3 regions of the Streptomyces sp. Ac-502 genome follow, and region 3 is predicted to be linked to each of the others. Evidence: riboswitches for the same ligand, from Rfam matches in the RefSeq annotation. Region 3 holds a riboswitch; each other region holds the start of a gene.
The links. A riboswitch is a leader RNA that binds a small molecule or an ion and turns the genes downstream of it on or off. The one in region 3 is predicted to bind cobalamin.
Positions count from the first base shown of each region.

Region 1: linked by a shared signal. The riboswitch ahead of ACEXOX_RS26170 (CbtB-domain containing protein) and the one ahead of ACEXOX_RS27610 (FecCD family ABC transporter permease) in region 3 are both predicted to bind cobalamin.
Region 2: linked by a shared signal. The riboswitch ahead of metE (5-methyltetrahydropteroyltriglutamate--homocysteine S-methyltransferase) and the one ahead of ACEXOX_RS27610 (FecCD family ABC transporter permease) in region 3 are both predicted to bind cobalamin.

Region 1 covers NZ_JBHFFO010000001.1:5,764,741-5,772,285, reverse strand. Annotated here, with positions in the region: gene ACEXOX_RS26190 (glycoside hydrolase family 25 protein) at 1-331, shown strand, start outside; partial or broken gene guaD (guanine deaminase) at 654-2,038, opposite strand; gene ACEXOX_RS26180 (CAP domain-containing protein) at 2,368-3,057, shown strand; gene ACEXOX_RS26175 (CbtA family protein) at 3,161-3,922, opposite strand; partial or broken gene ACEXOX_RS26170 (CbtB-domain containing protein) at 3,939-4,156, opposite strand; cobalamin riboswitch at 4,192-4,335, opposite strand; gene ACEXOX_RS26165 (histidine phosphatase family protein) at 4,444-5,040, shown strand; gene tsaD (tRNA (adenosine(37)-N6)-threonylcarbamoyltransferase complex transferase subunit TsaD) at 5,470-6,534, shown strand; gene alaS (alanine--tRNA ligase) at 6,599-7,545, shown strand, end outside.
Region 2 covers NZ_JBHFFO010000001.1:1,813,167-1,820,711, forward strand. Annotated here, with positions in the region: gene ACEXOX_RS08095 (SDR family oxidoreductase) at 1-279, opposite strand, end outside; gene ACEXOX_RS08100 (LysR family transcriptional regulator) at 379-1,281, shown strand; gene ACEXOX_RS08105 (GNAT family N-acetyltransferase) at 1,381-1,875, opposite strand; gene ACEXOX_RS08110 (SDR family oxidoreductase) at 2,046-2,795, opposite strand; gene ACEXOX_RS08115 (cupin domain-containing protein) at 2,842-3,264, opposite strand; cobalamin riboswitch at 3,651-3,880, shown strand; gene metE (5-methyltetrahydropteroyltriglutamate--homocysteine S-methyltransferase) at 4,044-6,362, shown strand; gene ACEXOX_RS08125 (hypothetical protein) at 6,369-6,548, shown strand; gene ACEXOX_RS08130 (hypothetical protein) at 6,640-7,194, shown strand.
Region 3 covers NZ_JBHFFO010000001.1:6,067,733-6,075,277, forward strand. Annotated here, with positions in the region: gene ACEXOX_RS27595 (Fur family transcriptional regulator) at 1-26, opposite strand, end outside; gene ACEXOX_RS27600 (ABC transporter substrate-binding protein) at 48-1,103, opposite strand; gene ACEXOX_RS27605 (ABC transporter ATP-binding protein) at 1,112-1,906, opposite strand; gene ACEXOX_RS27610 (FecCD family ABC transporter permease) at 1,992-3,104, opposite strand; cobalamin riboswitch at 3,206-3,330, opposite strand; gene ACEXOX_RS27615 (FABP family protein) at 3,358-3,921, opposite strand; gene ACEXOX_RS27620 (hypothetical protein) at 4,208-4,966, opposite strand; gene ACEXOX_RS27625 (hypothetical protein) at 5,028-5,942, opposite strand; gene ACEXOX_RS27630 (hypothetical protein) at 5,928-6,221, shown strand; gene ACEXOX_RS27635 (DsrE family protein) at 6,434-6,799, shown strand; gene ACEXOX_RS27640 (DUF3099 domain-containing protein) at 6,845-7,156, opposite strand; gene ACEXOX_RS27645 (DUF1416 domain-containing protein) at 7,276-7,545, opposite strand, start outside.

The DNA of each region.
Region 1 (7,545 bases), 300 kb from region 3:
GGGCGACGTGCTCGCCGCCGACTGGGAAACGACGAGTTCCGGCACGCACGCGAGCGGAGCGCAGAAGGACCAGTTCCTGCGGGAGGTGAAGAAATTGGCTCCGGGCCATCGCGTACTGCTGTACACCAACGTGTCCTTCTGGAAGGGGCACGACACCTCGTCGTACGCCGCGGACGGGCTGTGGATCGCCGACTACGTCAGCCCCGGAAAGCCGCGGATCAAGGGGAAATGGCTCTTCCACCAGCACACCGACCGGCCGCTGGACAAGAACGTCGCGCAGTTCGAGAACCGGGGCGCGCTGAAGAGGTGGGCCGCTGCCGGGGAGGAGTGAACGGGGAGGGGAGTGCCTGCCGGGGGGCGGGAGTACGGGGGCGCGGAACGCCCGGGAAGGAGGCGACGAGGAGGCCGTCGCCGCCGCCGAGGCCGGTGATCGGGCCCTGCGGCACCTCGCGTCGATGGACGACGAGCGGCGACGTGCCTGGCTGGGACGGTACTTCCGTTCCGTGGAGAGCTGCGACGCGCGGAAGGTTCCTCAGCTGTGACGCGGAAGCACGCGGAGACGACGCGCCCCCTCACTGCACCGCGTCCCGCTCGTACGCCAACCGGCCCCCTGTGTAGGTGGCCCGTACGGTGCGGTCGTCGCCGAGGATGCTGAGGGCGAAGAGCAGGTCCTCGATGTTTTCGGCGCGGGCGGTGCGGTCGGCCAGGAGGGGTGTGGCGCGCGGGTCGAGCACGGTGAAGTCGGCTTCCTGGCCCGGTGTCAGGGAGCCGATCGTGTCGGACAGGCCCAGGGCCTCCGCGCCGCCGCGGGTGGCGAGGTAGAACGCCTTGACGGCGTCGAGGGCGTGGTCGCGCAGTTTGGCGACCTGGTGGGCGTCGCGCATGGTCTGGAGGAGGGAGAAGCTGGTGCCGGCGCCGATGTCGGTGCCGAGGGCTACGGTGAGTGGGTGGTCTCCTTCCTTGGCTTCGCGGAGGGGAAGAGACCGCTGCCGAGGAAGAGGTTCGAGGACGGGCAGTGGGCCACGGCCGTGCCGGTGCGGGCGCAGTGGTCGCGTTCGGAGGGGGTGAGGTGGATGCCGTGGGCGAGGACGGTGCGGGGGCCGAGCAGGCCGTAGTGGTCGTAGACGTCCAGGTAGCCGTCGCGGTCGGGGAAGAGGGAGCGGACCCAGGGGATTTCATCGCGGTGTTCCGAGATGTGGGTGTGCAGGAGGGTGTCGGGATGGGCCGCGCGTAGGGCGCGGGCGGCTTCGAGCTGAGCGGGGGTGCTGGTGGGGGCGAAGCGAGGGGTGACGGCGTAGAGGTTGCGGCCCTTGCCGTGCCAGCGCCGGATCAGGTCGAGGGTTTCGTCGTAGGCACGCTGTGCGGTGTCGAGCAGGCTGTCGGGGGCGTTGCGGTCCATCAGGACCTTGCCGGCGGCGATGCGCAGGTCGCGCCGGGTGGCTTCTTCGAACAGGGCGTCGGCCGAGCCGGGGTGTACGGAGGCGAAGGCCAGGGCGGTCGTGGTGCCGTTGCGCAGCAGTTCGTCGCAGAAGGAGGAGGCGACGCGGCGGGCGTGGGTGCCGTCGGCGAAGCGTTCCTCGGTCACGTAGGTGTGGTCGAGCCAGTCGGGCAACTGGGCGCCGAAGCGGGCGACGGCCTCCTTCTGCACGTAGTGCGTGTGGGCGTCGACGAAGCCGGCGGTGATGAGGTGGCCCGGGTAGTGGACGGGTGCGGTGCCGGGCGGCAGCCGGTCGCGGAGGGCTGCGTACGGACCTGCGGCGGTGATGCGGCCGGCCTCGCAGATCAGCAGCCCGTCGGGGTCGTGGACGAGGGCTTCCGCGGGAGCGGCGGTACGGAAGGGGTCGGCCCGGAAGCGGACGAGGGGGCCGCGGACGGCGGAGACGGGGGTGGGGTTGGGGGTGGGAGTGGGGTTGGGAGAGGGGGCGGAGGTCGGAGTCGGAGCGGGGGTGGAGTCGCGGGTCGGAGTGGGGGTGGGGGTCGGAGTGGGGGCCGGGGTCGGAGTGGGGGCGGGGGCAGGTGTCGGCGTGCTGGTGGTCATGGGCGGGCGGGTACCCGTTTCGGGCGGGGATGGCTCTGGCGTACGTCAGCGGGGCGGGCGGGTACCCGTTTCGGGCCGGCATGGATCTGACGTACGTCAGCGGGGCGGGCGGCCCGTACAGCCGAACGGGTCGGGTATCGGCCGCGGACGACAGACGCGGGGGCGGGGACGGCAAGACTGTCACCGGGCCGGCTGCCGGGTACGGCGCCGGCCGGGCGACGACCGGTCGCCACAGCCGATGACTGTCGAGGAACTGGGGCCGAATGGGCGGGAGTACGGGTGGACGTCAGCGCGGGAGTACGGGCCGGCGTTCGGGCAGGAGTACGGACGTGACCGCGGGCCGGGGCGCGGCGGCGGGGCCTCGCGTGCGCCGGGGGCGCGGAGCGGACCGGCGGACGGCGCGGTACGCGGTACGGGCGGTGGTGGCGGTACTGGCCCTGGCGGGCCTGACGGTGGGCGGGGCCGCCGCCGCGAAGCCTCCGGGCGGGCGATCGGGGCTGCCGGAAGCCGCGTACACCGCCCTTTCGTCATACGAGACGCTGCTGACCCACCCGGCCCTGTCGCCCTACGCGGCCCCGGACTCACGGGCTCTGCGGGCCCCGGGCACCGCCCGCGCCCCCGGTAACGCCGCGACGACCAGGGCGGCCGTCGTCCGGCTGGTCAACCGGGAGCGGGCGAAGGCCGGCTGCCGTCCCGTGAGGACGCACCGTACGGTCACCAAGGCCGCTCAGCGGCACAGCGACCACATGGCCCGCGAGGGCTCGCTCTCGCACCGGGAACGCGGCGGCTCCGGCCCCGGCAGCCGGCTCTCGGCCGTCGGGTACGACTGGCGCCGCGCGGGCGAGAACATCGCGCGCGGCCAGCAGGGGGCCGCGGAGGTGGTGCGGGCGTGGGCGCGCAGTCCGGAGCACCAGGTGGTGCTGGCGGACTGCGCGTTCCGGCACGCGGGGGTGGGGATCAACAGCGGCACGGACGACCGCGGCCCGTGGTGGACGCTGCTGCTGGCCCGCCCTGCCTGAGGGGCGGTGTCGGCACTCCGGCCGGCTGTACGCCGCCTGACAAGGCATACGGTTCCGGACCGCGGCGGATGTCCGCGCTCCGGAACCGCAGTGTCGACCCGGCTCAGCGCGCCGACGGCACAGGACCCCCGTCCGCCCCGCGCGGAGCGGCGCCCGCCCGTACCCCGGTGGCCCGCTCGGCCAGTTCGCCGAAGAGCAGGCCGAAGGCGGTCCACAGGGCGAGCTGGACGCCGAGTGCGGAGAGGCGGAACTTCCAGAGCAGCAGGGCCGGGAAGTCGGCGGGGAGTTCGTTGACGGCCGGGAGGAACGCGTAGGCGAGGCCGACGGCCGCGGCGAAGGCTGCCAGGGCGGCGACCGTCGCGTACCAGGTGCCCAGGCGGGGTGCGAGCCGCTTGCCGAGGAGGACGGCGGCGACGGCCAGCAGCACGCTGAGGGCGATCATGAGGAAGTACAGCGCGGTGCGGGTGCCGATGGAGTCGGGGTCTCCGACGGACGGCGGGTTGGCCGGGTACTTCAGGAACGGTACGAGGTAGACCGCGCCGAAGGCGGCCCCGGAGAGCAGCAGGGCGGTGGCGCGGGGGCCGAAGCGGCCGACGCGCCCGAGGGCGAAGCAGTAGGCCAGGGCGGCGATCCCGCCCAGCGCGACGCCGTACACCAGGACGCCGGTGGCCAGGCCCGCGGTGGACTGCACCGCGCGGCTGACGACCTCGGCCTCGTGTTCGTGGGCGTGCGCGTCCTCGAAGGCGATGGCGGCGTCGACCTGCGGTTTGCCCAGCAGGTAGGCGACGAGCAGGGCGAGCAGGCCGGCGGCGAGGCCGGCCAGCATGCCGCGCACCAGGAGGGACCTGACGGTGGCGGAGTTCATGTGCGAAGGCCCCCGGTCAGTGGCAGGGGAAGCCGAGCAGATGGCGTCCGTCGTGGACCCACTCGTGCACGCCGGTGCCGGAGAGCAGCGCGGTGGCGCCCTGTTCGGCGCCGACGAAGTAGAGCAGGACGAGCATGAGGACGCCGCCGAAGACCGCCCACGGCAGGACCGTCCGGACGGGGAGGGGGCGGGCGCGGCGTGGCCGGTGGCCGGCGGCGCGACGGAATGGGCCATGTCGGGAACCTCCTGGGGGAACTCGCGTCCCGGTCGGGGAGCCGTGACGACAGGACGGGTCTGGCTCGCCCGTCGGCCCCGTACGGGACCGGTGCGGGTTCACAGTGGCGCGACCGCGCCGGAATTCCACCGGCTTCCGTCATGTCATCGTCAATATCATCGGGAACGTACCGCGTGGCGGCGACGGGGAGAAGGGCCCGCGGGCGGGCGTGCGGGTGCACGGCGGTGGTCGCGCGCCCCGCTGTTCCCTGGTGCGCCATCAGATTTCCGCGTCGAAAGAGGTGCGCATGACAACTCGGGTGATGTTGGTCTCACCGTCCTTCGACGACGCCCTGGGCGCGGTGCGCTTCCCGGCCGGCGAATCCCTGACACCGGGCGGGCTGCGCCGCGCCCGCGCCGCCCGCCCCGCTGCCGCCGCCCTGCCCGCCGACCGGGCCCTGACCTCCCCTTCCGCGCGCTGCCGGGAGACGGCCGAGGCGCTCGGCCTGCGGGCGGAGCCGGACCCGGGCGCGGCGGGCCGGGCGATGGGCCGCTGGCGGGGGCTGGCCCTGGAGGACGTGCTGGCCGCCGAGCCCGCGGCAGTCACGGCCTGGCTGTCCGACGCGGACAGCGCGCCGCACGGCGGCGAGACGCTGGCGCAGTTGCTCGGACGGGTGGCGGACTGGCTGGCGGGCCTCGCGGCGGAGGGCGGCCGGATCGTGGCCGTAGTGGAGCCGGACGTCGTACGTGCGTCCGTGGTGTGCGCCCTGGGGGCCCCGCCCTCGTCCTTCTGGCGGGTGGACGTACCGCCGCTGACCGTGACGGCGCTGAGCGGGCGGGACGGCCGGTGGAACGTGCGGGTGGCGGGGGAACTCGACGGGTTGGCGGCTCCTGGGGCGCCGTGACCGCCGGCGCGGACTGTCCTGCGGACCTTCCCGGGGGGCGCACCGGCCCCTCCCGGGGGGCACCGGCCCGTCCCGCGACACTTCCCGGGCTGCACCGGACCGTCCCACGGCCCCTCCCTGGCGGCACGGGACCGCCCCACTGCCCCTCCCAGGCGGCACCGGCCCGCCCACGGCCCCCATCCGGCCTGTCCGCAGCCTCGCCCGGCCCGCCCGCGGCCCCCGCCCGGGCCGGTTCGGGCCGCCGTATCCTGGTCGGAGACGGGTTGTTGCACATCGCTTGCAACAAGGCGGCTCGCGTGCGGCGAGGCGCCTCTCGTGCAGCAGGGCGGCTCGCGTGCGGCAAGACGCCTCACGTGCGGCAAGGCGGCGACGAGGCCGGGTACGAAACGGGTACGAAGGAGCGGTGCGGTGGCATCTCCAGGCTCTCCAGTGGTGCTGGGGATCGAGTCCTCCTGCGACGAGACCGGGGCGGGCCTGGTCCGCGACGGCAAGCTGCTCGGGCACGCGGTGGCGTCCAGCATGGACGAGCACGCGCGCTACGGCGGCGTCGTGCCGGAGATCGCGGCCCGCGCCCATGTGCACTCCCTCGCCCCCGTCGTGCACCGCGCGCTCGACGACGCGGGCCTGACCATGGCCGACATCGGCGCGGTGGCCGTGACCACCGGCCCCGGCCTGTCGGGCGCCCTCCAGGTCGGTCTGGCCGGTGCCAAGGGCCTGGCGTACGGGCTGGGCGTGCCGCTGTACGGGGTGCACCACCTCGCCGGGCACGTCGCCGCCGACACCCTGGAGCACGGCCCGCTGCCCGACCCCTGCATGGTGCTCATCGTCTCCGGCGGGCACACTTCCCTCCTCCTCGTACGGGACCTGGCGCGCGACCCGATCGTGCACCTCGGCGACACCCTCGACGACGCCGCCGGGGAGTGCTTCGACAAGGTCGCGCGGGTCTTCGGCCTGCCGTACCCGGGCGGCCCCGCGATCGACCGGGCCGCGCGCGAGGGCGACCCGAAGGCCGTCGCGTTCCCGCGGCCGCTTACCGGGCCGCGTGACGACCCGTACGGCTTCTCCTTCTCCGGCCTCAAGACGGCCGCCGCGCGCTGGGCCGAACGGCACGCCGACGGCGAACTGCCTGTCGCGGACGGCGCGGCCTCCCTCCAGGAGGCGGTCGCCGACGTCCTGACCCGCAAGGCCGTCGCGGCCTGCAAGGAGCACGGCGTGGGCACCCTGGTGGTGGTGGGCGGCGTCGCCGCCAACTCGCGCGTCCGGTCCCTCGCCGAGGAGCGCTGCCAGAAGGCGGGCATCACGCTGCGCGTGCCGCCCCTGCGGCTGTGCACGGACAACGGCGCGATGATCGCCGCCGTCGGCGACCTGCTCGTACGGGCGGGCGCCGGACCGGCTCCGCTGGACCTCTCGATCGACCCGTCGGCGCCGCTGGAGTACGCGGCCCTGCACCCGGTCGCCAGGGCGGCACGGGCCGCGGCGGCGACCGCAGCCTGACGGCCCGACGGCCGACCGCCACCGCCCCCTTCCGCCACCGCCACCGACCGCCCCGGAGCCCCCTTTGCGTACCGCCGAGATCCGCGCCCGCTTCCTCGACTTCTTCGCCGAGCGCGGCCACACCGTCGTCCCCAGCGCGCCGCTGCCGACGCCGGACCCGACCCTGCTGTTCGTCAACGCGGGCATGGTGCCCTTCAAGCCGTACCTGACCGGTGAGGTGGCGGCGCCCTGGCCGCGGGCGACCAGCGTGCAGAAGTGCGTGCGGACCCTGGACATCGAAGAGGTCGGCAAGACCACCCGGCACGGCTCGTTCTTCCAGATGAACGGCAACTTCTCGCTCGGCGACTACTTCAAGGAAGACGCCATCCGGTTCGCCTGGGAGCTGTCCACCAAGTCCGTCGCCGACGGCGGATACGGCCTGGACCCCGGGAAGATCTGGGTCACCGTGCACCACTCCGACGACGAGGCGCGCACCCTGTGGCGCGAGATCTCCGGGCTTCCGGAGGAGCGCATCGTCTCGCGCGGTGACGAGGACAACTTCTGGTCGATGGGCGTGCCGGGACCGTGCGGGCCCTGCTCGGAGCTGTACTACGACCGGGGGCCCAAGTTCGGCCGGGCGGGTGGCCCGGAGGTCGACGAGGACCGGTACATGGAGTTCTGGAACCTCGTCTTCATGCAGTACGAGCGCGGCGAGGGCACCGGCAAGACCGGCTACCCGATCCTCGGCGAACTCCCCCGCCAGAACATCGACACCGGCATGGGCCTGGAGCGGATGGCCACCCTTCTCCAGGGCGTCGACAACCTCTACGAGATCGACGAGACCCGCCCCGTCCTGGACCGCGCCGCCGCCCTCGCCGGGGTCCGCTACGGCGACGACGAGCAGAACGACGTACGGCTGCGCGTGGTCGCCGACCACGTCCGTACGGCCCTGATGCTGCTCGCCGACGGCACCACCCCCGGCAACGAGGGCCGCGGCTACGTGCTGCGCCGCATCCTGCGCCGCGCCGTCCG
Region 2 (7,545 bases), 4.3 Mb from region 3:
GGACGCGGTGACGCCAGCGTTGACGAACAGCGCGTCCACTGCGCCGAACCGCTCCTGGACCGTATCGGCCAGCGCCTTGATGTCCTTCAGGGACGCGGCGTCGCTACGGACGGCGATCGCCTTGTTCCCCAACTGTTCCAACGCGGTGTCCAGGGAGGAGCGGGTACGGCCTGTGATCAGTACGTGCGCCCCACCGTCCGCGAACAACTGGGCCGTAGCCAGGCCGATACCGCTGCTACCGCCCGTGATCACGATCTTCTTGCCGTCATAAGTGGTCATGCCCCCAAGCCAAATACCCGCCCGCACACCATGTCCAAGACCTGTTCCGTATGCCGTCATGCTCCAGGCGTATGACGACGCGCGGCGTACCCTGAGCGAATGGACATCGATCTGCGGCTCGTGCGCTATTTCACGGTCGTGGCGGAGTACGGCAATTTCGGTCGGGCCGCCACCAAGCTGCACCTGGCGCAGCCGTCGCTGAGCCGCCAGATCCAGCGACTGGAAGCCCAGCTCGGTGTCCGGCTTTTCGACCGCTCGCCGCAGGGCAGCAGCCTCACCGACGCCGGTCAGGCCTTTCTTCCCGGAGCCCGGATACTGCTCCACGAGGCCGAGCAAGCCGCTTACACGGCCAGAGCCGCCGTCCAGCCCCGTACCATCACTGTCGGCTGCGCCGAAGGACTGGTCATCACCTCCTGCATGCAGGAATTGCGCCGCCGGCACCCCGACAGCCAGGTCCGCACCCGGCACCTCGACTGGCGGGACACGCACGCCCTCGCCGAGCGTCGGGTCGACGCCCTCGTCGTATACAAACCCCTGCCCTTGCCCCTGGACGGCCTCCGGGTGACCAAGCTCCACGAGGAGCCGCGGGTGCTCGTCACGTCGGCGAGCCATCATCTGGCGAACGAGAAACCCGTCAGCCTGCGGGCTCTGTCGGACGAAGGACTGGTGACCTGCGTCAGCACTCCGGTCGTCTGGAGCACGCCCAAGCCGGTCGGCGACCGGCCGGCACCACCCCCGCCCGCAATCGACGACAGCTACGAGGACAAGCTGGAACTCATCGCCACCGGCCACTGTGTCGCGATCTTTCCTGCCAGCGATCGACGCGCCGCTGTGCGTGAGGACATCGCCCTGGTGCCCGTCATCGACATCGATCCCTGCGAAGTCGTGCTCGTCACGCGCGCTGACGACCCCAACCCGCTGTTCGGATCACTCGAAGACGTCGCACGTACAGTGCTCGGCACAGCCTCCCGACGGGAGAACAACGAACTGCCGGTCAACTGACCGACTTGCCTCTGCGAGATGTTCATAGGGCTGTCGGCGCGCTGCCCTCGTCGGCCTGCACCAGCTGGACGATCAACGCCCGGCCAACACTCCGCCCCTTCACAGCGCGCGTCGGAAAGTCACCCGGTCCAGCGTCGGCCCGTCGTAGTCGGCATGGACCGGGACGCCGTCCACCTCTCGGTCGCCCGGTTCTGGCTCGAAGCCCATGGCCTGGTGGAAGGCGATGGATCCGGTGTTGTGCGGCGAGGTGACGGCGCGTACCTCGGTGCGGCCGGCCGTTGCCGCGCGTTCGAAGAAGGCGGTGTAGAGGCGGCGGGCCACGCCCTGCTTGCGCAGTCCGGGGTCCACGCCGACGAAGTGGATGTATGCCTCGTTCGCGTGGTCGGCGGAGTGGAAGCCGACGAGGAACGCCCGGATGCCCTGCTCGTCCTCCAGTATCAGGCTGGTGTCCGCGAAGTGCTGGAGGAACAGCCGGGGCAGCAGCAGGGAGAGTTCCCGCGCTTGTTCCGGGGTGCGCGAGTCGCCCCACCACCGCTGGACGCACTCCACGAGTGTGGTGTGATCGGTCGTACGGGCCCGGCGTACGTCTTGCATGCCCTGCCTTTCGGTCGGGGAGGGGTGTGTGGTCGACAGGGGGTCGCTCAGCTACTCGCGGTAACTGGCGTCGGTGTTGCTGCTGTTGAGGGCAGTCCCGCTAATCTCAACTAGCGCCAACCTTGAACATGCGGGCGACAGGCGAGGGCCTGCCCCTCCCCTCGCCGTATTCAAGAAGAAGTACGCAGCCAGTCCTCGAAGCGGATGGTGGCCAGCCGGGCGCTGCCCTCGTCGGGGACGAGGCTGCGTTCGGAGAGTTCGGAGCCGAAGTAGCGGGCGTGCGGGTCGGGGACGACCGCGCGCGGGTCGTGCCAGGCGCGCAGGGCTCGGGCGACGAGTTCGTCGAAGCGGGAGACTTCGGGGCCGGCCACTTCGGTGGTGGCTTTCTGCGGGATTCCCACGGCGGCCTTGGTCACCGCCTCGGCGACGTCCTCGGCCGCCATGGGCTGGAAGAGTACGGGTGGTACGCGCACGGTGTCGCCGTCGGTCGCGGTGTCGGCGATGCCCTTGACGAACTCGTAGAACTGCGTCGCCCGGAGGATCGAGTAGGGGACCGGGCCCTGTTTGATCAGCCGCTCCTGGGCCACCTTCGCCCGGAAGTAGCCGTTGTCGGGCAGGTCGTCGATGCCGACGATCGACAGCGCCAGGTGGTGCGTGACGCCCGCCGTCGCCTCGGCGGCCAGCAGGTTGCGGGTGGAGGTGGTGAAGAACTCCAGGACCGCCGACTCCTCGAAGGAGGGCGAGTTGGCCACGTCCACGACCACCTGGGCTCCGGCCAGTGCGGCGTCGAGGCCCTCGCCGGTGAGGGTGTTGACGCCCGTGCTGGGCGCGGCGGGTACTGCCTCGTGCCCGCGTTCGGTGAGTTTGCCGACCACTTTGCCGCCGATGAGGCCGGTGCCTCCGATGACCACGATCTTCACTTCGTACGCTCCTCGCGCTGGTGGCGCCCGCTGGGGCGCAGAGGCGTCAGGACTGCCGGGGCGCGCGCAGGTGGGCGCGCTGTTTGAGTTCGTCGTCGTCGACCAGGATGAGCATGGGCTGCCCTGGTACGCAGAGCATGGTGACGACGAAGCGCAGGCGCGTGTCGGCGAGAGCGTTGCCGTCCTGGTAGTGGATGACGTCGCCGCCCGGCTCCCAGAACGCTTCCCCGGCGCGGACGATCCGCTCCGGCTCGCCTTCCAGTTCGAAGCGCATCTCGCCCTCCAGCACGTAGCCGAAGGCCGGCCCGGGGTGGCGGTGCGGCGGGGCGCCCTGGTCGCCGGGCGGGTACTCGATCTGGACGGTCGACACGTGCGCGCCCTCCGGGATGGCGGGCGGGGCGACCTCTTGCAGCACGGTGAGCGCGGTCTTCCATGCCTCCGAGTGGGGCTGCTCGTCGGTACCGGGCATGGCGGGTCCTCCCTCTGGAGTGCCGGTAGCGGCAAGGCTGCCGCACCGGTGAACGGTGCCGCCCTGGAACGCGGTGCCGCCCCGGTGTACGGCAGCGGACCTCGGAGGGCGGAGGGCGGACGGGACGGCGGCGCACGGTACGACCGGGGGTGCCCCATTGTTCAGACCCCCGCCATGCCCGGTGAGCGCCGATCCGGACACATCAAGGGGACGCATCACGAGGGCACGTCGCAGGGGCACATCACGGGAGCCCGTCGCAGGGACACGTCGAGGGTGCCGTACGGAGGCCCGGGCCCGCCCACCGCCGCACCCCCTCTCCACCACCCGTGTCTCATCTCACGTACCACCATGTGAACAGGGGTGTCCGTACCGGGCATGACCGATCTACGCTGTCGCGTGCAACTGGTTCGCCCTGCCCGCCAGGCAGACGCGTCGTAAGAGGGAACCCGGTGGGAATCCGGGACTGCCCCGCAGCGGTGAGCGGGAACGACCGCCGTCATACGCACTGGATCCGGGCCGCGGATCCGGGAAGCGACGGCCAGTAGGTGCCCGCCGGACGACGTTCCGGCAGGCGTGCCCGCAAGTCCGAAGACCTGCCCGTTGCCCGCGTGCGTCCATGCGTGCGCGGCCTTCCGGTGACCTCGAGGGCGGGTCGGCGACCACAGCAGACGGGCATGGGTGCCGTTCGGCGCCGCGTGACCCGTCGGGTGCGTCATTCCTTCGCGTTCTCGTCCCGTCACCGAGCTCGGAAGAAGATCACGCTCGCGAAGGAGAGTTCCGTGACAGCGAAGCCCGCAGCCGCGGCAGCACGGGCCACCGTGTACGGCTACCCCCGCCAGGGACAGCACCGGGAACTGAAGAAGGCCGTCGAGGGGTACTGGAAGGGCCGCGTCACCGCGGACGCCCTCCAGGAGACCGCGCGGGACCTGCGCCGGTCGAACTGGCAGCAGCTGGCCGACGCCGGCCTCCACGAGGTGCCGACCGGTGACTTCTCGTACTACGACCACGTACTGGACACCAGCGTCATGGTCGGAGCTGTCCCGGAACGGCACCGCGCCGCCGTCGAGGCCGACGCCCTGGACGGCTACTTCGCGATGGCACGCGGCACACAGGACGTGGCGCCACTGGAGATGACCAAGTGGTTCGACACGAACTACCACTACCTCGTACCCGAGTTGGGGCCCGACACGGTCTTCGCCACCGACTCCGCCAAGCAGGTCGGCGAGGTGCGGGAGGCGCTCGCGCTCGGCCACACGCCGCGCCCGGTCCTCGTCGGACCGGTCACCTACCTCCTGCTGTCCAAGCCGGCCCCCGGTGTCGCCACCGACTTCGACCCGCTGACCCTGCTCGACCGGCTTCTGCCCGTCTACGCGGAGGTGCTGGCGGACCTGCGTGCGGCCGGTGCCGAGTGGGCGCAGCTGGACGAGCCCGCTCTGGTCCAGGACCGCACCCCGGCCGACCTCAACGCCGCCGAGCGTGCCTACCGCGTCCTCGGCGCCCTTACCGACCGCCCGAAGCTGCTGGTGGCCTCGTACTTCGACCAGCTCGGCGAGGCTCTGCCGGTGCTCGCCAAGGCCCCTGTCGACGGTCTCGCGCTGGACTTCACCGAGGCCGCGGCGGGCAACCTGGACGCGCTCGCCGCCGCGGGCGGCCTGCCGGGCAAGCGGCTGGTCGCCGGTGTCGTCAACGGCCGCAACATCTGGATCAACGACTACGAGAAGTCACTGGCCACGCTCGGTACGCTGCTGGGCCTGGCCGAGCGGGTCGACGTGGCCGCCTCCTGCTCCCTGCTGCACGTCCCGCTGGACGCCACCGCCGAACGGGACATCGACCCGCAGGTCCTGCGCTGGCTCGCGTTCGCCCGGCAGAAGACCGCCGAGATCGCCACGCTCGCCCGCGGCCTCGCGCAGGGCACCCACACCATCGCCGCCGAACTGGCCGCCAACCGCGCCGACCTGGCGTCCCGCGCCGGTTCCGCGATCACCCACGACCCCGCCGTACGGGCCCGTACCGCCGCCGTCACCGACGCCGACGGCCGCCGCTTGGCGCCGTACGGGGAGCGGACCGTCGCCCAGCGGGCCCACCTCGGCCTGCCGCTGCTGCCGACGACCACCATCGGCTCCTTCCCGCAGACCGCCGAACTGCGCACCGCCCGCGCCGACCTGCGGGCGGGCCGGATCGGCACGGCCGGGTACGAGGAGCGCATCGAGAGCGAGATCCGCGCGGTGCTCTCCTTCCAGGAGGAGGCGGGCATCGACGTCCTCGTGCACGGCGAGCCCGAACGCAACGACATGGTGCAGTACTTCGCCGAGCAGCTGACGGGGTATCTCGCCACACAGCACGGCTGGGTCCAGTCGTACGGCACGCGGTACGTCCGTCCGCCGGTCCTCGCGGGTGACATCTCGCGGCCCGAGCCGATGACGGTGCGGTGGACACGGTACGCGCAGTCGCTCACCGACCGGCCGGTCAAGGGGATGCTGACCGGCCCGGTCACCATGCTCGCCTGGTCGTTCGTCCGGGACGACCAGCCGCTCGGCGACACCGCCCGGCAGGTGGCGCTGGCCCTGCGCGACGAGGTCGGCGACCTGGAGGCGGCCGGCACCTCGGTCATCCAGGTCGACGAGCCGGCGCTGCGCGAGACGCTGCCGCTGCGTGCCGCCGGCCGTCCCGCCTACCTCGCCTGGGCCACCGAGGCGTTCCGCCTCACCACCAGCGGGGTGCGGGACCGGACGCAGATCCATACGCACATGTGCTACGCCGAGTTCGGTGACATCGTGCAGGCCATCGACGATCTCGACGCCGACGTGATCAGCCTGGAGGCCGCGCGCTCGCACATGCAGGTGGCCCGTGAGCTGGCCGAGCACGGCTATCCGCGGGAGGCCGGTCCGGGCGTGTACGACATCCACTCGCCCCGCGTGCCGAGCGCCGAGGAGGCGGCGATCCTGCTGCGCAAGGGCCTCGGTGCGATCCCGGCCGAGCGGCTGTGGGTCAATCCCGACTGTGGTCTGAAGACCCGGGGCTGGCCCGAGACCCGCGCTTCGCTGGAGAACCTCGTCACGGCCGCGCGGACGGTCCGGGCGGAGCTGCCCACGGCGTGATCCGGTGTGTCCGGTGACGGCCGGGAGGGTGCGTCGACCGCCGTACGGGACCTGACCTCGGTGTCGGACCGGTCCGACCGGTCCGACACTGTCACCTACCACGCCCTCGACTTCTTCTCCGGTTCCGGCTCCTCGTACCTCATGGGCAAGGCCGAGGACACGGCGGACGACGACTGGGAATTCTGACGAGCCGACGGGGGCGGGGCGCCCATCGGCCGATGGAGGCCGGCGGGTGGCCCGTAAACTGCTCTTCCCGCGACTCATCGAGGAAAAGCAATTGACTCCGCACTCCCTGGCGTTCTACGTGGACGTCGTGACCACCGGCACCGTGCTCGGCCTTCGTCACACCGATTCTCCCGAGCGCGTCGCCGAAGTCCTGGGGCCGGACTTCGGCGAGAACGCATTCGGTCACAGCAGCCTGGGCTATTCCTACGCCCTGCCCGAGTTCTTCTGGGATCGCGAATCCGCGCACGCCCCTTGGTCGGGGCACCACTTCACCTTGCAGGTGCACAGACTGGCGCACCGGAAGAACAAGGTCGTCGACGAGGTGCTGCGGGCCCGGTACGGGCGCTTCGCTCCCCGGCTGCGGTTCGAGAAGCTGCGGCGTCTGCTGGAGCGGCGCGGCGTTCCGCTGCTGGAAATCCCGGATCCGGCGAACGCGCCGTACTACCGGACGTTCTGGCAGCCGGATTCCGAGGTCGCCGTCTCCGTCATCAACTGTCACGGTGAATACAGCACACCGAGCAACCTGCGGGTCGGTGACGTCGACAACATCCAAGCGCCGTTGCCGGCCGACGTGGTGGCGTGGCGGAGGGAGCAGGCCGCACTGTAGGCGGCTTGGCATCCTTGGCACATCGACGGGGAAAGATGCGCAGAAGTTGGCATCGCTCCACGCTTGCTGGCACTCAGTGCCGCTGCCAGAGTCTCCGTACGGCCACGGACGGCCCCGTACGGCCCTGGGGGCGGCGGCCGCGTCCGGACGGTACGGCACCACGTGCCATGCCGTTCGCACCCTTCGCCTGTACGACGCCCCGCACACGATCCGGAAGACGCACATGTCCACCATCGCACTGACCAGCCGCGTCCAGGTGCTCGGCATACCGGGCCACCGCTTCGACGAGATCCTCACGCCCGCTGCTCGACGAGGAGTGCGCCGCGTGGGCGAAGGAGGACCCGCGGGCCC
Region 3 (7,545 bases):
TCGCTCTGCCAGTCGCTGCTCACCACACCGACAGTGTAGGAGGACGTTCAGTGGCCGCCTACGTTCCGCAGGTAACCGGAGAGCGCGGCGACGGCTGCCGGGTTGCGCGGGCTCTCCACCAGGTCGGCGTAGTCCAGTACGAAAATGCGGTCGTTCTTGATCGCCGAGACGTTCTTCAGCGGCCCGTACGACTTCAGGAACGCCTTCTTCTGTGCGGCGGTCGGCGTGCCGTAGTCGTTGATGACGATCACGTCGGGGTCGCGTTCGACCACCGATTCCCAGCCGACGGTGGTCCAGGAGTCGTGGAGATCCTTCATGACGTGGTCACCGCCGGCCTTGGTGATGATGTCGTGCGGCCCGGCGAAGCGGCCCGAGGTCATCGGCTTGTCCTGGCCGCCGTCGTAGAGGAAGACGGTGGGCCGTGCGCCGTCCTTGGGCACCTTGGCCTGCGCGTCGGCGATCTGCTTGCGGTACGTGGCGATCAGCGCGTCCGCCCGGTCCTCGACGTCGAAGATCTTCCCGAGGGTCTTCAGGTCGGTGTAGAGCGCGTCCAGCGGCGGCATCACGCCGCGCGCGCTGCCCTGGCCGCCGTCGGTCCCGTTGCGGCACGACTCGGTCAGGACGTAGCTGCCGATGCCGAGCTTCGCCAGGGAGGCGGGGGTGACGTCGCTGTCCTCGCCGAAGCCGTAGTTCCAGCCCGCGAAGACCAGGTCGGCCCTGGCGTCCAGGGCGATCTCCTTGGTGATCGCCTTCTTGGAGAGCCAGGGCACCTTGCCGTACGCGTCCTTCCAGGCGACGGCGTCGATCCTGCCCCGGTAGCCCGGCATGACGTACCCGGCCATGTGGTCCTCCAGGCCGAGCGCGAACATGATGTCGGCGATCCCGACGTCGTTGGTGACCACCCGCCGCGGCGCCTTGTCGTACGTGGTCCTCGTCCCGCAGTTCTCGATGGTGACCGGGTAGTGGCCGGATCCGCCGCCGCCCGTCCCGGACGCCTTGGCGGCGCCGTCCTTCCCGTCCTCGGCGACGTGCGCGCCGCAGCCGGTGAGCGCGGCGAGTGCGAGGGCGGTGAGCAGGGCGGCGGAGCGGTGGCGGGTGCGCATGGGGGGCCTCATGAAGTGGTGGGGGCGTCGGTACGGGCGGGCAGGCGGTCGAACAGCAGCTGGACGACGCCGGTCTCCGGATGCGGTACGCGGTGCGCGCGCACCCCGAACACCTCGGCCAGCAGCTCCGGGCCCAGCACGTCGTGCGGCGCGCCGGAGGCGACGATGCGCCCGCCGGAGATGACGTACAGCTCGTCGCAGTGCCCGGCCGCCAGGTTCAGGTCGTGCAGCGCGGTCAGCACCGTCAGCCCGCTGTCCCGTACCAGCGCCAGCAGCTCCAGCTGCTGCGCGATGTCGAGGTGGTTCGTCGGCTCGTCCAGCACCAGCACCCGCGGCTCCTGGGCCAGCGCGCGGGCGATCAGCACCCGCTGCTTCTCGCCGCCGGACAGGCTCAGGAAGGCCCGGCCGGCGAGGTGGGCGGCGCCGGTACGCTCCAGCGCGTCCTCGCACACCCGCAGGTCGGCGGCGCTCGGCCGGCCCGATCCGCGCTGGTGCGGCAGCCGCCCCATCGCGACGACCTCGGCGGCCGTGAACCCGAACTCGGTCGCCGATTCCTGGGGCAGCGCGGCCAGGCGCCGGGCCCCTTCGCGTACGCCCATGGCGTGCAGGTCGGTGCCGTCCAGCCGTACTGTCCCGGCGGCCGGGCGCAGCGCGCGGTAGGCGCAGCGCAGCAGGGTGGACTTGCCGCTGCCGTTGGGCCCGACCAGCCCGACGATCCGGCCGCTGTCCGCTCGCAGGGTGATGTCGTGCACGAGCCGCGCGCCGGCCACGTCCACGGACACCGCGTCGATGTCGACCCGCATCAGGCCCCGCCTCCGTACGTACCGCCGTGACCCCGCACCGGACCCCGCATCAGGCACCGCATCAGGCACCGCATCGGACCTCGCATCAGGCCCCGCCTCCGAACGTGTAGCCGCGCCGCCGCATCAGCAGCACGAAGGCCGGCACGCCGAGCACCGCGGTGATCACTCCGACCGGCAGCTCGACCGGCGCCAGCAGCACCCGGGACAGGATGTCCACCCACACCATCAGCACCGCGCCCAGCAGCGGCGCCACCGCCAGCACCCGCCGGTGCCCGGCGCCCACCAGCATCCGCGTCACGTGCGGCACCATCAGCCCGACGAAACCGATCGCCCCGCTGACCGCCACCACCGCGCCGGTGACGGCCGCGGTGACCGCGAACAGCTCCCGGCGCAGCCGCCCGGGGTCCACACCGAGCGCGGCGGCCGACTCGTCGCCCATGGCCAGCGCGTTCAGGCGGCCCGCGGAGAGCATCAGGTACAGCAGCGCCCCGGCCACCGCCACCGCGGCGACCGGCAGCGAGCCCCAGCCCGCCCCGCTGAGGCTGCCGAGCAGCCACATCATGGCGGACCGCGCCGCCTCGCCCCGGTCGGCGGCGAAGACCATCAGCGTGGAGAGGGCGGAGAAGCCGTAGTACATGGCGGAGCCGGTCAGGACCAGGCGCAGCGGGGTCAGGCCGTGCGCGCTGCGGGCCGCCGCGTAGACCAGCACCATGGCCAGCAGTGCCGAGCCGAAGGCGGCGGTGGACAGGGCCCAGACGCCGAGCGCGCCGAGCGAGCCGAAGAGCAGGACGGCGTTGGCGCCGACCGCGGCGCCGGAGGAGATGCCGAGCACGAAGGGGTCGGCGAGGGCGTTGCGCACCAGGGCCTGGACGGCCACACCGATGGCGGACAGCCCGGCGCCGACGACGGCGGCCAGGAGCGTGCGCGGGAAGCGCAGCTCCCACACGATGGTGTAGGCGGAGACCTCGTCGGAGGTGATGGTGCCGCCGCTCAGCCCGGCGCCGAGATGGCGCAGCACCTCGCCCCAGCCGACGCCGGAGGCGCCGAGGCCGACACCGCACACCAGGGACGCGAGCAGGACGAGGGCGAGCCCGGCGACCAGCGGCACGGTGGGCAGCGGCGAGCCGGTACGGGGCCGGTCGCCGTCGGGCCCGACGGGGGCGGAGGCGGGGGCGGCGGTACGGGCTGGGGCGGCCAAGGGGCGTACGCCTTCGGCTCGGGCCGCGTCCGTACGGTCCGGGGTGACGCCGCGTGGCGCGAGGCCCGCGGCGGTGTCCCCTCGCAGTCCACGGCGAGTTGATCAGGAACCGGCGCCCCCGCGGGTGATCGGGCTGGCGGAACGCGTGTTCCGCACACCGTTGCGGGTCAGCGCCGGACTCTCACCGGACTTCCCCGCGGGGCGCTCTGCGACTGTCTGTACTGATGAGCGGACCTGTGGAGGTCCGGCTCGGCTACTTGAAGAAGGCGATGCCGTCGTCCGGCAGGTCCTTGATGTCCTTGGCCCACTCGCGCGGGTCGACGACCTTCTTCAGGTGCGCCGACATGTACGGGCGCAGCGGCACCTCGGGGGTGGCCTTCTCGCCGACCCACATCAGGTCGCTGTTCACGTACCCGTACAGGCGCTTGCCGCCGGTGTACGGGCCGGAGGCCGCGGTCCGCGCCACGGCGTCGGTGGCCAGGTCGATCTGCGGCTTCTGGTCGGCCAGCTCGCCGTACCAGACCTCCGCGACGCCGCCGTCGCGGATCATCACGATCTCGACCTTGCGGTCCTTGTCGATGCGCCAGTAGCCGGACTCGGTCTCCAGCGGAGCGACCTTCTTGCCCTCGCCGTCGAGCACCCAGCTGTGCGAGGTGTATTCGAGGAAGTCACGGCCGTCGTGCGTGAAGGTGACCTCCTGGCCGAAGTTGCACTTCTCGGAGCCGGGGAAGTCGGCGACGCCGGCGCCCTCCCAGTTGCCGAGCAGGAAGGCGAGGGGCACGAGGGCCGGGTTCAGGTCGGACGGGATCTCGATCATCAGCTCAGGCGATCTGTGTCGGGGGAAGTCTGGTGTGTTCGGTGGGTCTAGCGCTGGCCCTGGTACAGCTTCTTCCAGGTCAGCCCGGCGAAGGCGACGACGCCGACGGCGACCAGGACGAGCAGGGTGGTGAAGACTGCCTCAAGCACGAGCGCGCTCCTCGGACGGAGTGAGGTGTTACGGACCGGAAGCGAGTCTAGTCGGCGTGCTCGGTGGCGGCGCTGTGAGGTCGGTCCCGCCGGGCGCCCGGGTGCCTGACGCCCCCGGGAGACCCGGCGCCGCCGGTTCAGCTCAGGAGATGCTGCTGGAGGGCGACGGACTGGTAGAAGGCCGTCGGTACGGTGCCGCCGGGGCGGGAGTGGACGACCAGGGCGATGGTGTCGCCGGCGGACAGGTAGGCGTACCGCACCGAGAGAGCGCCTTCGGAACCCGTCTCCTTGTAGAGCTCCGCCCCGGACCCGGACCAGCCGCCGATGGCCGAGCCCGCTACCTTCGGCACGGCCTTCTCGTACGCGTGGTCCCGTCCGACGGTCTGTGCGTCCCGTAGGAAGACGGCCGGGCCGCGCACGTCGCTCAGCACGGTCAGCCGGAAGAACTCGGCCACCGCGGCGCTGTCGAACTGGAGCAGGTGTACCCGGGACCGGGTGCCGTCCGGCATGGTCCAGCCTCGCGAGGCGGTGCGCCGCGGGGCGTAGTCGGCCAGGTGTCGCCGCAGCAGATCGTTGTACGGAGCCGCGTACTCCCCGGTGAAGGGAGCGGCGTCCGGCGTGCCCTCCCCGCTCTTCTTGTCGAGATCCACCGTGGCGTCCTCGGGGGCGGACAGGCGCAGCGCGCCGAGCTCGGCGTGGTGGATGCCGCGATCGGAGAGGGCCTGGCCGGCGAAGGGGGCCGAGGCGCCCCGGGGCAGCGGCGGCCGGTGCTGCTCCGGGTACGTCCAGCGGCCGTCGTCCGGCGTGCCCAGGCCGGGCAGGTCGGTACGGTCGGCCGAGGTGATCCCGTAGGCGATGCCGGTGCCGAGGACGGCACAGACCGCGACGGCGGCCACAAGGCGGGGCAGGAGTCCGGGGCGGCGTCTGCCCCCTCCTCGGCCGGTGCACTGTTCTCGGTCATGCGGTGCCTCCGTGCGCGGCGAGACGGTCGAGTTGCCGGGAGAGCTGGCGGGCGCCCTGCGTGGTGTCCAGTTCGTTCGGTCCGTACACGGTCAAGAGGACCAGGATCCCCTTCGCATGGCCGGCGCACAGCATCGATGCCGTCGATGCGGCGCCCGGCCGTTCGGGCAGGACACAGCGCGCATCGGGGTGGCCCGGGACCCGGGGCCCCTCGCGGACGCCGTCCCCCACGAGCGCGGCGGCGAGGTCTGCCGGACCGTTCCCCGCCCCGCCTGCCTTGAGGCGGATGAGCTGGACTTCCCGGATCTGGTCGGCGCCCGGGTACGTCCGTACGGCCGACTCCGTGGCGCCGTGGCGGCGGAATGCGGTGGCGAAGGCGTTCCTGGGGCCGTCGGGGAGCACTCTGAGCAGTTCCGACGCCAGCAAGACCGACCGCGCGGGGCCGTACAGGGCGTCGTCGCGGAACCGGCCCGTGTCGGGACCGTTGCCGGGGCCGCCTCGGGCGGGCAGCATCTCGGCACGGAGTGCGGCGGCGCCCGTGCCTTCGGCGGTGGGCTGCGATGTCCGCGCGGGGGCCTTCCGCAATTGGTCGAGCTGCCGCTCGGCCAGCGTTTTCGCGGTGTTCTTGTCGACCCGTGCGGTGTCCTGGAAGATCATTTCCATGACGACGCCGCCGCGCCGTGCCAGGGCGTGGGCCTGGTACACGGGCTCGCCGTCCAGGCTCTCCACCGTTTCGTCGTGCACGCGCAGTTCCCCGGTAGCGGTCCCGGACAGTTTCACGTCGACACCGAACCACTTCCGCTGTTCCTCCACCCCCGTCCGCACGTAGCGCGCGGCCATCGCGGTGTTCGTGTCGCGGAACTGGTACAGGATGGTGCGGACGGTGAGGCTGCCGCGGTGCCACTCGTCCATCACGGCCCGCCGGAAGCCGCCTTCGGCCAACCTCTTGAACGGCCCGGTGGCGTCCTCGTACAGCTCGGCGAGTTCGTCCAGGCGCAGCTGACGACGGCTGTCCCGCTCGGCCGTCGCCCCTCCGGCCGCGGCGCCAGCAGCGTCTCCAGGTCACCGTCGGCCCACGGTGCGGCCGCCGGCCGTGCCACCGCGTCCCCGGCCGTCTGCGACGGCTGCGCCGCCACGCCCGCCGCCAACGGCGGCAGCGGTGTGGGCGGCCGCCCGTACTGGACGGCGTAGCCCGTGGCCACGCCGCCGACGACGCCGAGCGCGGCGCCCAGGGCGATCAGCGGGCGCGTACGGCCCGCGAAGCGGTGGCGTAACCCCGGGCGGGGTGGCTGGTCAGGACGATCCGGCTGCACGCGGCCCCCATCAAAGATCGTGTGTAGGTCGGACACCTGACCAACTGCGGGGCCGAAAGGTTGCGTTGGCAAGCGCTCTAAAGTGGCCGTATGGCGAAGAAGCTGGTGATCAAGGTGACGGCGGGGGCTGACGCCCCCGAGCGGTGCTCGCAGGCGTTCACGGTGGCGGCGGTGGCCGTGGCCAGCGGTGTGCACGTCTCGCTGTGGCTGACCGGGGAGTCGGCGTGGTTCGCGCTGCCGGGGCGCGCGGCGGAGTTCGAGCTGCCGCACGCGGCGCCACTGCCGGACCTGATCGACTCGATCGTGGCGGGCGGCGGCACGATCACCGTGTGCACGCAGTGCGCGGCCCGCCGGGACATCGAGGAGAAGGACCTCATCGAGGGCGCCCGGATCGCCGGGGCCCAGGTGTTCGTGAGCGAGATCATGCCGGACGGGGTGCAGGCGCTCGTCTACTGAGGACGCGGCTCAGCGGCGCGGGCCGCCGACGGTCCGGGCCGCGGCTCAGCGGCGGCCCGAGCCGGAACCGGACCCGGAGCCCGGCCCGGGGCGGTGGTCGTCGATCTCGCGCCACCACCGGTCCGACTCCGGATCGCCCGACTCGTCCCACCAGCGCTCACCCGGCTCCCGCCGGTTGCCGATGATCGCCGCGAACGGCGGGATGACCATGGCGATCACACACATCGCCACGGCCGCCGGCACGGACCACAGCCGTACCACGCCCCAGGCCAGGACGAACAGGGCGATGCACACGCCCATCAGGACGAAGTACCGGCGGTGCCGGCGCTGCGCGGGCGGACGCTGGTGCGCGGACATGGTTCCACCGTAGATCCGGCGGCGGTGGCTGGGAAGCGCGGCGGGCCGCACCCCGGCCAAGGCGTCCAACCCCTGGGGTGCGGCCCGTCGGCCGTACGCGCGTACGTGTGCGTACGCCGTCAGACGGCGATGGTGACCTCCGCGAGACCGCCGTGCTGCGCGACGACGGTACGGTCCTTGGTCGCGCCCGGCACCAGGGCGCGCAGCGTCCAGGTGCCCTCGGCCGCGTAGAAGCGGAACTGCCCGGTCGCCGAGGTGGGGACCTCGGCGGTGAACTCGCCGGTGCTGTCCAGCAGGCGCACGTAACCGGTGACGGGCTGGCCGTCGCGGGTCACGCTGCCCTGGATCGTGGTCTCGCCCGGCTTGATCGTCGAAGCGTCCGGGCCGCC